2 regions of the Arthrobacter sp. UYCu512 genome follow, and region 1 is predicted to be linked to the other one. Evidence: predicted binding sites of a transcription regulator. Region 1 holds the regulator's gene; the other holds the start of a gene.
What was found. The regulator LexA, encoded in region 1, represses DNA repair genes until DNA is damaged. The targets are predictions, from matches to a motif close to TCGAACANNTGTTCGA.
Positions count from the first base shown of each region.

Region 2: a site for LexA is predicted at 5,156-5,171, ahead of uvrA (excinuclease ABC subunit UvrA). Genes of this name have one in related genera too.

Region 1 covers NZ_JBEPPA010000003.1:15,523-22,573, forward strand. Annotated here, with positions in the region: gene priA (bifunctional 1-(5-phosphoribosyl)-5-((5-phosphoribosylamino)methylideneamino)imidazole-4-carboxamide isomerase/phosphoribosylanthranilate isomerase PriA) at 1-389, opposite strand, end outside; gene ABIB49_RS04045 (CG2302 family histidine operon protein) at 537-695, opposite strand; gene hisH (imidazole glycerol phosphate synthase subunit HisH) at 696-1,478, opposite strand; gene hisB (imidazoleglycerol-phosphate dehydratase HisB) at 1,475-2,101, opposite strand; gene ABIB49_RS04060 (histidinol-phosphate transaminase) at 2,166-3,284, opposite strand; gene ABIB49_RS04065 (LysM peptidoglycan-binding domain-containing protein) at 3,352-3,825, opposite strand; gene lexA (transcriptional repressor LexA) at 4,168-4,914, shown strand; gene ABIB49_RS04075 (ATP-dependent DNA helicase) at 5,176-7,051, opposite strand, start outside.
Region 2 covers NZ_JBEPPA010000008.1:80,268-87,318, reverse strand. Annotated here, with positions in the region: gene uvrC (excinuclease ABC subunit UvrC) at 1-596, opposite strand, end outside; gene ABIB49_RS10255 (lysophospholipid acyltransferase family protein) at 641-1,309, opposite strand; gene ABIB49_RS10250 (HAD hydrolase-like protein) at 1,296-2,072, opposite strand; gene uvrA (excinuclease ABC subunit UvrA) at 2,184-5,024, opposite strand; gene ABIB49_RS10240 (GntR family transcriptional regulator) at 5,231-5,623, opposite strand; gene ABIB49_RS10235 (ABC transporter ATP-binding protein) at 5,620-7,051, opposite strand, start outside.

The DNA.
Region 1 (7,051 bases):
TTGTCACCAAAGCGCTCGATCACCCGGGCGGTCCACTCCGGGTTCTCCAGGGCGGCGGTGCCCAGGTTCACGCGGGCTACGCCGAGGTCAAGAGCCTTCTCAAGCGATTCATCGTCGCGCAGGCCGCCGGAGAGTTCGACTTTGATGTCGAGCCGGCCAACCACTTCGCGGAGCAGTTCGGCATTGGAACCGCGGCCGAAGGCCGCGTCGAGGTCAACGAGGTGGACCCATTCCGCGCCCTGCTGCTGCCAGTTCAGCGCCGCATCCAACGGGGTGCCGTAGCTCGTTTCGCTGCCGGCTTCGCCCTGGACGAGACGGACTGCCTGGCCGTTGACAACGTCGACGGCGGGCAGCAACTCCAGCACGGGCAGCGGGGTTTCGGTGGTCATCGTGGATCCTCAGCTCTTCAGGGACGTCGGGTGGTCAGGGTGCGGCGTGGAGTCGGTTCAGCGGGAGTCGGTTCAGCGGGAGTCGGTCCAGCGGGGGGGCAGGGTGCGGCGGGGGGGGTCAGGCGGCGGGGGGCAGGCGGCGGGGGGTCAGGCGGCGGGAAGCGTCAGGAGGTACGCGGCGAGCAGCGCCATCCCGGCCAGGACATAAAAGACCGCCTGAACCCAGCGCGGACTCTTCTGCTGGCGGAAGGACAGCGCACCGCCGACGAGCAGCCCGGCGAGCCCCATCAGGACCAAGGACCACATCTAGGCGGTCCCGGCTTCCGGGGCTGCGTCGGCCGGGGCGGCCTTCGGGCTTGTGGCTACCGCCGTCCCGGCTCGTCCCCGCAAACCCCCGACCCAGTTCCGGAGCAGGCGGGCACCGGCGTCGCCGGACTTTTCGGGGTGGAATTGGGTGGCGCACAGCGGGCCGTTTTCCACGGCCGCAATGAACGGCGCCCCGTGCTCCGACCACGTAACGAGCGGCGCGCTCATCCGAGGCTGGACCACCTCGAAGTCCCACTCCTGAACACCGTAGGAGTGCACGAAGTAAAAGCGTTCGCTTTCGACACCTGCGAAGAGCCGGGAGCCAGCCGGAACGGAAACCGTGTTCCAGCCCATGTGCGGTACCACGTCGGCGGGGAGGAGCTCGACCTTCCCCGGCCACTCCCCCATGCCTTCGACTTCGGTGCCGTGCTCGACGCCGGCTTCGAAGAGGACCTGGAGGCCAACGCAGATGGCAAGCACCGGGCGGCCCCCGGCGACGCGCCGGCCGATCATCCGGATGGCGTCCACGGCTTTGAGTTCGCGCATCACCGTTTCAAACGCGCCCACGCCGGGGACCACGAGGCCATCGGCGTTGAGCACATCGTCCGGCTTGGAACTGAGGATAACCTCGGCGCCGGCCCGTTCGAGCGCGCGGACGGCAGAACGGATGTTTCCCGAGCCGTAGTCGAGCACCGTGACTGTTGGCTTGCCCTCGGGCGACGCTGGCTTCCTGCCGGCATCCGGGTTGGTGATGGCGCCGTCCTTCAGCACTTTGCCGGTCACAGGGCACCCTTGGTCGACGGGATGCCTTCGACGCGCGGATCAGGCTCAATGGCCGCACGCAGGGCCCGGGCAAAGGCTTTGAACTGGGCTTCAACGATGTGGTGCGGATCCCGGCCTGCGGTGACGTTCATGTGCAGGCAGATCCCTGCGTGCAGGGTGATCGCTTCGAACACATGGCGGGTCAGGGAACCGGTGAAGTGTCCACCGATCAGGTGGTACTCCTGGCCGGCAGGCTCGCCGCCGTGGACGAGGTACGGGCGGCCGGAAACATCCACCACGGCGTGCGCAAGCGCCTCGTCGAGGGGGACGGTTGCTTCGCCGAAGCGCCGGATCCCGGCTTTGTTGCCGAGGGCGGTGCGCAGGACCTCGCCGAAGGTGATGGCGACGTCCTCGACCGTGTGGTGGACGTCGATGTGTGTGTCCCCGGTGGCCTTGACTGTTATGTCGATCAGGGAGTGCTTGCTCAACGCCGTCAGCATGTGGTCATAAAACGGGACCGAGGTGCTGATGTCCGAGACGCCGGTTCCGTCCAGGTTGATCTCGACAAGGACGGAAGATTCGCTGGTGGTCCGTTCCATGCGTGCGGTCCGGCCCTCGGTAGCGGTTGATCCGGGGATGCTCATGTGGGTGTCCTTTGGATGACGACGGTGCCCGGCGTGCAGGCAGTGTGGATGTCCGGTGTTAAGTCTAGGCGGGCGGCGCTGCGCGGCCGGCCAGGAGTCGCTCGAGGGCTCCGAGGAATGCTGTGGTTTCCGTCTCAGTGCCCGCAGTGACCCGCAGATGCCCGGGGATGCCAACGTCCCGAATGAGCACACCCGCGTCCAGCAGCCCCTGCCAGACCTCGTGCGGACTGTCGAGACCGCCAAAAAAGACGTAGTTCGAATCAGAGGCAGCAGGCTTGAGGCCCATACGCTGCAGCTCGGCAACTATCCTGTCCCGTTGTCGCTTGATGTCCTCAACATCCGCCATCAGGGCGACCCGGTGCCGCAGGGCGGCCAGGGCTGTTGCCTGGGTGATCGCCGAAAGGTGGTACGGAAGCCGCACCAGCCGCAGCGCATCGGTGACCTCGGGCGCTGCCGCCATGTAGCCAACGCGGGCACCGGCAAGGGCAAAAGCCTTGCTCATGGTGCGCGAGACGATCAGGCGCTCCCGCCCGGGCAGGAGGGTGAGGGCGCTCGGCGTGCCGTCGTGGGCGAACTCGTGGTACGCCTCGTCGACGATCACTATCGTCTGGCTGGCTTCGCCGGCTTCGTACACGGCCTTCACCACGTCCAGGCCCAGACCCGTACCGGTGGGGTTGTTCGGGGAACACAGGAAGACGATATTCGGCTGCAGTTCCCGGACCTGGCGGGCGGCCGAGCCGGCGCTCAGGCCGTAGTCCTCGGCACGGATGCCCGTGATGTATCCGGTGTCCGTTCCGGCGGCCAGCAGCGGATACATAGAGTACGTGGGAGGGAAACCAAGGGCAGTGCGCCCCGGACCGCCGAAGGCCTGGAGGATCTGCTGCAGCACCTCGTTGGAACCGTTTGCCGCCCAGATGTTCTCCGCGCCCAGCCCGTGGCCCAGGTATTCCGCAAGGGCTTCGCGCAGCTCCGTAAACTCGCGGTCCGGATAGCGGTTCAGGCCGGCGGCGGCAAGGGTAACCGCCTCCGAGATCGCGGCGAGCACATCGGCCGGGACACCGTGGGTGTTTTCATTGACGTTCAGCAGGATGGGAACGTCAAGCTGCGGCGCACCGTAGGGCGTCAGTCCGCGAAGATTGGTCCGGAGGGGAAGTCGGTTCAGGCGCTCTAACTGGTCAGTCACCTCACTAGTTTAAGTGAGATCGCCGCGGGCCCGGAAACTGTGACACCTGACCCATCGCTCAATGGCCCTACGTGGACGGAATGAAAAGGGCCTGGCCCGGCACCACGCGTGCCGCCTCGAGGTTGTTCAGCTCGATGATGTCGGCAACGACGTCGCGGGGGTCACGGCTGGGCACCACGGCGGCGGCAATGGCCCAGAGCGACTCCCCCGGCTGCACCGTCACGGTGACAGTTGGTGTGGGTGACAACTCAGCGGTGGACTCTGCCGCTTTGGCGGGCGCGTTGAGGAAGCCGCTCAGGGTCAAAATCAGTGCAGCCAGCAGCATCAGCGGCACGCCGATAAAAACAAGGCGCCCCCGGCGGGTGAGCTTCAGCGGCGCCTGCCGGGCACGCGGCCCGCGGACGGCGTTGAGCTGCCGGCTGCCGGGGCTGTCCTGCACGGCAGGGGCGGACCCGCCGCCGGGTGCGCCGGCGTCGTGCCGGCCGTAGTTGCCGAATGCGTCGCGGCCGAAAGTGTCGTGAAACGCGCTTGATGCTGACATGAACTGAGCCCTTCCTGGACCATACTGTGCCGCCCGGCGCACTCCACATACGTGCCGCCAACCGGCCTAACTTTCGAACAAACAACCGAACGCCATGCCCTGCACGGGCAACTAAGTAATAGAACACATGTTCGAATCTTGTTAGTTCTGTTTTAGCACTTATTAACGAACATTGTCGAGACTCGCTAGAACAAATGTTTGAAAAAGCGGTGTGGCTGGCCTAGGTTTGACTCAAAGAACAACCACTTCTGCAGTTGATCAGCAGGGTCTGACATTTCAGGCCGGAAGTTCCCGGCGGCCGCAGCCACGGCAGCCGGGCGGAACGGAAAGGCGTTGGCGAACATGGCAGCACAAGCCACTGGCGGCAGGGCCACCCAGCGGGGCCCGCAGGCTGCCCGGCCACCGAAGAGCCTTACCGTTCGGCAAAAGAAGATTCTGGAAACTATCCAGCGCTCCGTGACGGACAACGGCTACCCGCCGTCCATGCGCGAGATCGGCGACACGGTAGGACTGGCCAGCCTCTCCAGCGTCACCCACCAGCTCGCACAACTGGAAAAGCTGGGTTACCTGCGGCGCGACCCGAAGCGCCCGCGTGCCATGGAAGTGCTGATGCCGCTGACCCTCGATGAGGGAAGCACAAAGATCCCAGCCGCCAAGGCCGGCGGGCTGCGGACCGTGGGCGGGCTGTCCGTGTCCGAGTTGAGCAGTGCCACCGACACCGCCATGGTGCCGCTGGTGGGCCGGATCGCGGCCGGCGGTCCGATCCTGGCCGATCAGGTCGTTGAGGACGTGATGCCGTTGCCCCGCCAGCTGGTGGGCCACGGCGAGCTGTTTATGCTCAAGGTCGCCGGGGATTCCATGATCGATGCAGCCATCTGCGACGGCGACTGGGTGGTGGTGCGCCAGCAGGGCGACGCCGTCAACGGAGATATCGTGGCCGCGCTGCTGGACGACGAGGCCACCGTTAAGACCTTCCGGCAGCGCGACGGCCACACCTGGCTGCTGCCGCAGAACACGCAGTACGAGCCCATACTCGGCGACCACGCCGTCATTATGGGCAAAGTCGTCTCGGTACTGCGCTCGCTGTAGCCCGCGTTGGTGCCGGCTTGATCCGGCCACGACCCGGCGCGCCGGTAGCCCGGCCGCGGCCTTATGACCCCCGGCACGTTCGGCCCGGTTCCCCGCCCCCTTATGTTCCCTGCCCCTTAGGTTCGCTGCCCCCTGAGTTTCCCTGGCCCCTGATGGAGAGCCGGCGGAGGGAATGCCGAGGGCCCGGTGCTGCAGCCCTGGCCCGGTTCAAGGAACCGGGTGGGAGCACCAAAACACTGCAAACCGTCCCGTCAGCGGCCGCTAGTTGGGCTGCCCGGATTCCTTCCCAAGCCGTTCCAGGGCAGCCATGGCGACCACGGGATCGTTGGTGGGCCAAAATGGCGGCAACGCCGCCCGGAGGAATCCGCCATAGCGTTCGGTGGACAGCCGTGAATCCAGCACAGCCACCACTCCCCTGTCCGTGGTGGTCCGGATCAGCCGGCCTGCGCCCTGGGCCAGGCGGATGGCGGCGTGGGTCGCGGAAACGCTCATAAAGCCGTTGCCTCCGGCCTGTGCCACGGCGCGGGACCGGGCAGTCATCAGCGGGTCATCGGGACGCGGAAACGGAATCCGGTCGATCACCACGAGGCGGCAGGAGGCGCCGGGCACGTCAACGCCCTGCCACAGGGACATGGTGCCAAAGAGGCAGGTGTCCGGTTCATCGGCGAACTGTTTTACAAGCGCGGTCATGGTCGAGTCGCCCTGGCATAGGATGCTGACGTCCAGCCGCGGCCGCATCGCCTCGGCTGCGTCCTCGGCGGCGCGGCGGGACGAAAACAGGCACAGCGCCCCGCCGCCGGAGGCGCGGATGAGCTTCTCGAGTTCGTCGAGGGCTTCCGGGGACGTGCCGCGGCCGGGCTTGGGCAGGTGCTTGGCGACGTAGAGAATGCCTTGTTTGGGGTATTCGAAGGGTGAACCGACGTCGACGCCGGTCCAGCTGGGGGCCCCGGGGCCGACCAGGCCCAAGCCGCCGGCGGCGGGTTCGAACGCGGAGCCGATCGCCAGGGTCGCGGAGGTCAGAATTACAGTGTGGTCCGCGAAGAGGCCCTCACGGAGCCGGCCGGCGACACTGAGCGGAGCGATGTTGACCAGGGCGGGCGCGGACTCGTCGGGCTGGGAGTAGCCCTGCTGCGGGTCAAAGGTGCTGTTGCGGGAAAACCAGACCACTTCACGGTTTTCCCGCGCCGCCAGCAGCCGTTCGCATAGCTCCAGGATCACCATCAGGCGCGAGCGCGCCAGCTGGCGGCCGCCGTCGGCCGTGTTGGCGCTGTCCCCCTTGGAATCCGAGAGGGCCGCGCGGCACGCGTCCCGCAACTGGTCGACACAGTCCAGCTGTTCACTGTTTAACCCGTTCGGCATCAGCCCGCCGGGGACGCCCTCAATGGCAAGTTCCAGGTTGGCGGCGGCGTTGTTCAGCGCGTCCACCGTAATGCCGGTGTGCTTCCGGGCCCCGGACGCGGCGGCGTGCACCATCGCGACGGAGAGCTGGCCGGAGACCGCGCCGGTCACGCGGTCCTGGAGTTCATGGGCCTCATCGACCACCACAACATCGTATTCCGGCAGCACTGCGAGGCCCTCGAAGGCGCTGACCGCCAGCATGGCGTGGTTGGTGACAACAACGTCGGCGTCCGCGGCGTTCTGGCGGGCGAGTTCGCTGAAGCACTCTGCCGCCAGCGGGCATTTTTGCGCGCCAAGGCACTCCATCGAGGTAACTGAGACCTGCCGCCACGCACGGTCGGTGACCCCTGGCAAAAGCTCATCCCGGTCTCCCGTCGAGGTGTCCTCGGCCCAGTCGCGGAGCCGGACGACCTCCTTGCCGAGCTGGGAGGACGGGCCGCCCATCGCGGCGGCAAAATGCGGCACGGAGGTATCCTCCCCGAGCGAGAAGAGCTGGCCTTCGGACGGCTCTTCCGAAGGGAAGCCGCCGTCGAGCTTATGCCGGCACACGTAGTTGGACCGTCCCTTGACGAGGGCAATTTTGACCGGCCGGTCCAGCGCCGGGGTGATGGTCTTCAGCAGCCGGGGCAGGTCCCTGCCAACGATCTGGGTCTGCAGGGCGAGGGTGGCGGTGGAGACCAGTGTGGGCTTGTCGCTGACCAGCGAGTGGGCGATCAGCGGGATCAGGTACGCGAGGGAT
Region 2 (7,051 bases), on a different contig from region 1:
CAGAAGTCCTCGGCCAGCGCGCGGTGGTCTTCGGCCGAGATGCGCCCGACACAGGGTGCCGCGCACTTGTCGATGTAGCCAAGCAGGCACGGCCTGCCGCTGGCTTCGGCCCGTTTCAGGACGCCGGGGCTGCAGCTGCGGACCGGGAAAACTCGCAGCAGGGTGTCCATGGTGTCCCGGATGGCGCCCGCGGTGTAGGGGCCGAAGTAGCGGGTCCCCTTGCGGCGCTCGCCACGCAGGACCTGCACCCGGGGGTATTTCTCCGCCATCGATACGGCGAGATACGGGTAGCTCTTGTCATCCCGGAACATGACATTGAACCGGGGTTTGAATTCCTTGATCCAGGTGTACTCCAGCTGGAGGGATTCAAGTTCGCTGCCGACGACTGTCCACTCGACACTGCTCGCGGTATGCACCATCGCATATGTCTTAGGCAGCAGGCCGGCCGGGTTGGCGAAGTAGGAGTTCAGCCGCGAGCGGAGGTTCTTGGCCTTGCCGACGTAGATGACCCGGCCGTGCGGGTCGCGGAAGCGGTAAACGCCCGGATTGGTCGGAATCTCACCTGTCTGGGGTCGGTAACCCGCTGGATCTGCCACGATTCCAGTCTACTGAGCCTGCAGCAGTGCCCTTGACGGCTGCGCTAGTCCACTGCCTTGCTCTGGTTGTAGCTGGTGGAACGTTCCTGGCCGCTGAGTTCGGCGATCGCGTCCATAATGCGGTCGGTGGCCTGCCGGCGGGCCGGCAGGGAGTGGTCCGGTCCGGTTTTGTCGAAATACATCGGTTCGCCGACCCTCATGGTGAAGTGCTGCGGCTTGACCGACTTGCTGTCCGCCGGCTGCAGGTGCTCGGTGCCGATCAGCCCCACCGGGAGCACCGGGGCGCCGGTGGTCAAGGCAAGCCACCCCACGCCGGTGCGGCCGCGGTAAAGAATTCCGTCGCGGGAGCGGGTGCCCTCCGGGTAAATACCGATGCCCTTGCCGGAGTCCAGGATTTCCAGCAGCGTTTTGAGCGCCTGGACGCTGGCTGCCTGCTCGCCCCGTTCCACCGGGATCGAGCCAACGGCTTCGAAGAAGGACTTCATGACCTTGCCTTTGACTCCGCCGGTGGTGAAGTACTCGGCTTTGGCAAAGAAGGCGACCGGGCGGGGCATCAGCGCCTGGACGATCACGCTGTCCAGGAACGAGAGGTGGTTGGGGGCCACGATGAAGGGACCGTGCTTGGGCACGTTCTCAAGTCCGATGACCGTCGGCCGGCAGGTCGAGGTCACCAGACCCCGGGTGGTCCAGCGGATTGCATCAAACATTGCCATCGGTGCACACCTCGTTTACAGCGTCGTTCGTCAGGTTCGGGTTCACGGCAACCGGGTCCAGCGGCTCCGGATTCACGGCGGTGTCCCGCCGGGTAATGCTCCCGTAGAGTTCGGCGCTGCTGTGCACAACCTCCACGGCGCCGGCAGTGTTCAGTTCCCCAGCCGGAGCGAATCCCCAGCCTACGCCGATACAGTCAAGGCCGTTGGCAGCGGCGCCGGCAACGTCCTGGGCACGGTCCCCCACCATCACGGCACCGCGGGTGTCCAGGCCACGGCCGGAGAAATCCGAGAGCGCCGCGGCAACGATCGATTTCTTCCCCGACTGGGTCCCGGCTGCCGCTGCCTCATCCGCGGCCGAGCCTCGGATGGTGAGGAACAGGCCGGCAATCCCGTGGTGCTCCAGCACTGTCCGGGCCAGGCCCTCGGGTTTCTGGGTGGCGACGGCGATGGGCCGGCCTGCGCCGGCAAAGGTTTCCAGCAGCGCGCGAATACCGGGATAGAGCCGGCTTTGGGCGATGCCGGTGGCCAGATAGTGCGCACGGTAGATGCGGATGGCGTCGTCCAGTTGACCGGCAGGCACCCCGGCGATTTCGGTGAGCGAATGGCTGAGTTTGGGGCCAATCATGGCATCCATTCGGGCTTTACCCGGAATGCGGAGTCCGAGCTCTGTAAGGGCCGCCGCGATTCCGTCCGATATTCCGTGCACCGGATCGACAAGAGTGCCGTCCAGGTCGAAAATCACGGGCACTGTTGTTTGGGTCACCGGCTTAGTTTCTCACGAGTCTCCCGATGCCAGAAACCCGTATGCCCCGAAAGGAATGTATCCGACGCGGCAAGGCCGGCGCTTCGGTGGAAGCACCGGCCCCGGCCGGCTTCAGGCCAGAATGTCGGCCAGGAAGGCCGCGGTATGGCTTTGGGTGGACTTTGCCACCTGTTCCGGTGTTCCGGAAGCTACAATTCGGCCACCGCCGGACCCTCCGTCCGGGCCCAGGTCGACGATCCAGTCAGCGCTTTTAATTACATCGAGGTTGTGCTCGATGGTGATGACGGTGTTGCCCTTGTCCACGAGGCCCTGCAGGACCAGCAGCAGTTTCCGGATGTCCTCGAAGTGCAGCCCTGTGGTGGGTTCGTCAAGGACGTAGATGCTGCGGCCGTTGGAGCGCTTCTGCAGTTCGGCTGCCAGCTTCACCCGCTGGGCCTCGCCGCCGGAGAGTGTCGTCGCGGGCTGCCCCAGCCGGACATAGCCGAGCCCGACGTCGACGAGGGTGCTCAGGTGGCGGGCAATCGGCGAGAACGCCGCGAAGAATTCGGCGCCTTCCTCGATGGGCATGTTCAGTACGTCGGCGATCGTTTTGCCCTTGTAGTGGACTTCCAGGGTTTCGCGGTTGTACCGGGCGCCGTGGCACACCTCGCAGGGTACGTAGACGTCCGGCAGGAAGTTCATTTCGATCTTCAGCGTGCCGTCACCGGAGCAAGCCTCGCAGCGGCCGCCCTTGACGTTGAAGGAGAACCGGCCCGGCAGGTAGCCGCGCACCTTGGCCTCAGTGGTGTCCGCGAAAAGCTTGCGGATATTGTCGAAAACGCCAGTGTAGGTGGCTGGGTTGGACCGCGGTGTGCGGCCGATGGGGCTCTGATCGACGTGGACCACCTTGTCGAGATGCTCGAGGCCCTGGATGGACTTATGCCGTCCGGCCACCTGTTTGGCGCCGTTGAGCTTGTTGGCCAGGACCTTGTACAGGATCTCGTTTACCAGGGTGGACTTGCCGGAGCCGCTGACGCCGGTCACCGCGGTGAACAGACCCAGCGGGAACGTAGCGTCAACGTTCAGGAGGTTGTGCTCCTTGGCGCCGACGACCTTAAGCTCACGCTTTTTGTCGTACTTTCGCCGCTTTTTCGGGACTTCGATCCGCTTCCGGCCGGAGAGGTAGTCACCGGTGAGTGACTCGGTGTTCTCGAGCAGCCCCTGATAGGAACCGGAGTGCACCACCATGCCGCCGTGCTCGCCGGCGCCGGGTCCGATATCGACCACCCAGTCGGCCTCCTGGATGGTGTCCTCGTCGTGTTCGACCACAATCAGGGTGTTGCCGAGGTCCCGCAGCCGGGTGAGTGTCTCGATCAGGCGCCGGTTATCCCGCTGGTGCAGGCCGATGGAAGGCTCGTCCAGGACGTAAAGGACACCCACCAGGCCGGAACCGATCTGGGTGGCCAGCCGGATCCGCTGGGCTTCGCCGCCGGAGAGAGTGCCGGACGCCCGCTCCAGGTTCAAATACTCCAGGCCGACGTCGAGCAGGAAGGTGAGCCGGGCCTGGATCTCCTTAAGGACCTGGTTGGCAATCTGGGCCTCCCGTCCGGTCAGCACCAGGTTGTCCAGGAAATAGGCGCAGTCGCGCATTGGCAACGCGGCGACCGCGGCAATGGACTTGCCGTTGATCAGCACCGAGAGCGAGGCCGGGTTCAGGCGTGCACCGTTGCAGACCGGGCACGGAATCTGCCGCATGTACTCCTCGTAACGGTCCCGGGCCTTGTCCGAGTCCGTTTCGAGGTGCTTGCGGTGGACGTACTGGATGACGCCTTCGAAGCCTGTGCTGTATTTGCGTTCCCGGCCGAAACGGTTGCGGTACTGCACCACCACTTTGTGGTCCTTGCCGTGCAGCACGGTCTGGCGGGTGTCCTCGGAGAGCTTGTCCCACGGGGTTTTCATGGAGAAACCCAGTTCCTTGGCGAGTCCGCCGAGCAGCCGGTTCCAGTACTCCGTGGTTGCCGTGCCGAGCGACCACGGAGCGATGGCACCCTCCGCCAGGGACAACTCCCCGTTCGGGATGATCAGTTCCTCATCGACCTCGAGCTTCGTGCCGATGCCGCTGCAGGCCGAGCACGCACCGAAAGGATTGTTAAAGGAAAAGGAGCGGGGTTCGATCTCATCGATCGCCAGGGGGTGCTCATTTGGGCAGGCGAGGTGTTCGGAGAACGCCCGGACCCGCTCCGGGTCGTCAGCTTCGAGGTCGACGAACTCGGCGAGGATCCTGCCCTCGGCAAGGCCCAAGGCAGTTTCCACCGAGTCCGTGAGGCGCTGGCTGATGCCGTCCTTGACCACAAGGCGATCCACCACCACCTCGATGGTGTGTTTGAACTGTTTGCCCAGCTTGGGCGGGTCGCTGAGTTGGATCAGCGTGTCATCGACCCGGGCACGCGAGTATCCCTTGGCGGTGAGCTCCTTGAACAATTCGACGAATTCGCCCTTGCGGCCCCGGACAACCGGTGCCAGGACCTGGAAGCGGGTGCCTTCCGGCAGCTCCAGGAGCTGGTCCACGATCTGCTGCGGGGTTTGCTTCGCGACGGGCTCCCCGCAGATGGGGCAGTGTGGGCGGCCAACGCGGGCCCACAGGAGCCGCATGTAGTCGTAGATTTCGGTGATGGTACCCACCGTGGAGCGCGGGTTTTTGCTGGTGGACTTCTGGTCGATGGACACCGCGGGCGAGAGGCCCTCGATGAAGTCGACGTCGGGCTTGTCCACCTGGCCGAGGAACTGCCTGGCGTAGGCGGAGAGGGATTCGACGTAGCGGCGTTGGCCTTCGGCAAAAATAGTGTCGAACGCCAGGGACGACTTGCCCGAGCCGGAGAGGCCGGTAAAAACGATCATGGAGTCGCGGGGCAGGTCCAGGTCCACGTTGCGCAGATTATGCTCGCGCGCGCCTTTGACCACCAGCCGCGACATGTCCGGACGCTTCACCGCGGGGCGCGCATCGTCTGCGCGGCCCGGTTTTGCGGACTCCGTCGGGAGGACTGCGGACTGGGAATCTACGGCTGGATCGTCAGCTACGGCTTTAGGCACGCTACCAATGCTAATCGAAAACTTCTTCGAAGATCCATTTCCGGGGCGCCCCGTGCCGCGAAATCCCGCGCGGCAACTTAGCGCCGGTCCTAGGAGCGGTCGTACGCGGCGGCGAGCAGCTGCACGGCCTCGGCGAAGCTGGCGCCCTGGGCTTTCGCGGCATCGGCGAACCCGGCAGCCACAGCGGAGAGCGAGCTCCAGGCTTCGTCCCGTGCGCACATCACAGTGCCGTTTCGGCCCCGGGTGACCACAACGCCGGCGGCCTCGAGTTCCTTGTAGGCGCGGGCCACGGTATGGGGTGCGACCCCCAGCTCGCCGGCAAGGCTGCGGACGGCAGGGAGCTTGGTCCCGGGCGCCAGCGCGCCGTTGTCGGCCCGTTCAATAATGTTGAGCCGGAGCTGATCAAACAACGGGACCGTGCTGCCGGGGTTGGGCCGCCAGGCACCGGGAAAGGGGACCGTCGATGCGTCCGTGGGGGTCACTGTCCGGGCTCCCGGCCGGAGGTGGCCTGTTCGCGGCGGGCGAACTGTGCCTTATACAGTTTCAGGTACATCCCACCCCTGGAGATGAGTTGGCGGTGGGTTCCTTGTTCAACGATCCGTCCTTGATCCATGACCAGAATTAGATCAGCGTCGCGCACGGTGGACAAGCGGTGGGCAATCACGAAGCTGGTGCGTCCCTGCCTGAGGCCGCGCATCGCCCGGCGGATCTGGACTTCGGTGCGGCTATCCACCGAGCTGGTCGCCTCGTCCAGGACCAGGATGCTGCGCCTGGCGAGTTGCGCACGGGCAATCGAAATCAGCTGGCGCTGTCCGCGGCTGAGCGAGTCTCCGTCGTTGCCGAGCATCGTGTCGTACCCCTCAGGCAGCGCCCGGACGAACTGGTCAACATGGCTGGCCTGAGCAGCGGCAATCACTGCGGCATCGCCCGCGCCGGGGCGGCCGTATTCGATGTTCTCCCGGATGCTGCCGGTGAAGAGCCAGGAGTCCTGCAACACGGTCCCGAACCTGGCCCGCAGTTCGTCGCGTGTCAGTTCCGCGATATCCGTGCCGTCGACAGTAATCCGGCCCGAATCGAGTTCGTTGAAGCGCATAAGCAGGTTCACCACAGTGGTCTTGCCGGCTCCGGTATGGCCAACAATTGCCACGGTCTGGCCGGGTTCCACGGTAAAACTCAGATCCTGGACCACCGGTGAACCGGGCCGGTAACCGAACGTCACACGCTCAAACGTGACCCGGCCCGCGGCATGGGGCGGCGCAATTCCGGCCCCGTGCCGGCCCGGGTCCGGGTCCGGCGGGATCTCCGGTGCATCCAGGAGGTCAAAGACCCGCCCGGCCGAGACCAGGCAGGACTGCAGCAGGGTCAGCATGCCGCCAATCTGCCCCATCGGTTGGCTGAAGAGCCTGCTGAATTGGATGAAGGCCTGAAGGCCGCCAATCGTCATGGCCCCGGACAGCACCTGAAGCGCCCCGACGACGGCGACGGCGATGTAGTTGAGGTTGGAGACCAGGACCATCAGCGGCTGAACGACGCCGGACACGTACTGGGCGCGTGCGCCCGCGCGGCACAATCGGTCGTTGGCGTCCCTGAAACTGGACGCAGCTGCCTCCTGCCGGCCAAAGGCCTTGATCACCTCATGTCCGGTGAATAGCTCCTCGAGTTGTGCGTGCAGCTCCCCGGTGCTGCTCCATTGCTCAGTGAAATGGCCCTGTGACTTCCGGGCCACCAGGACGGTGATGAGGGTCGACACCGGGACGGACACCAGCGCGATCACTGCCAGCACCGGGGAGATCCACAGCATCATGCCCAGCGCCCCGGAGAGCATCAACAGCGACATAATGAGCTGGTTGGGCAGCTGGTTGAGCGCCTGGGCAATGTTGTCGACGTCGTTGGTGGCTCGGCTCAGAACG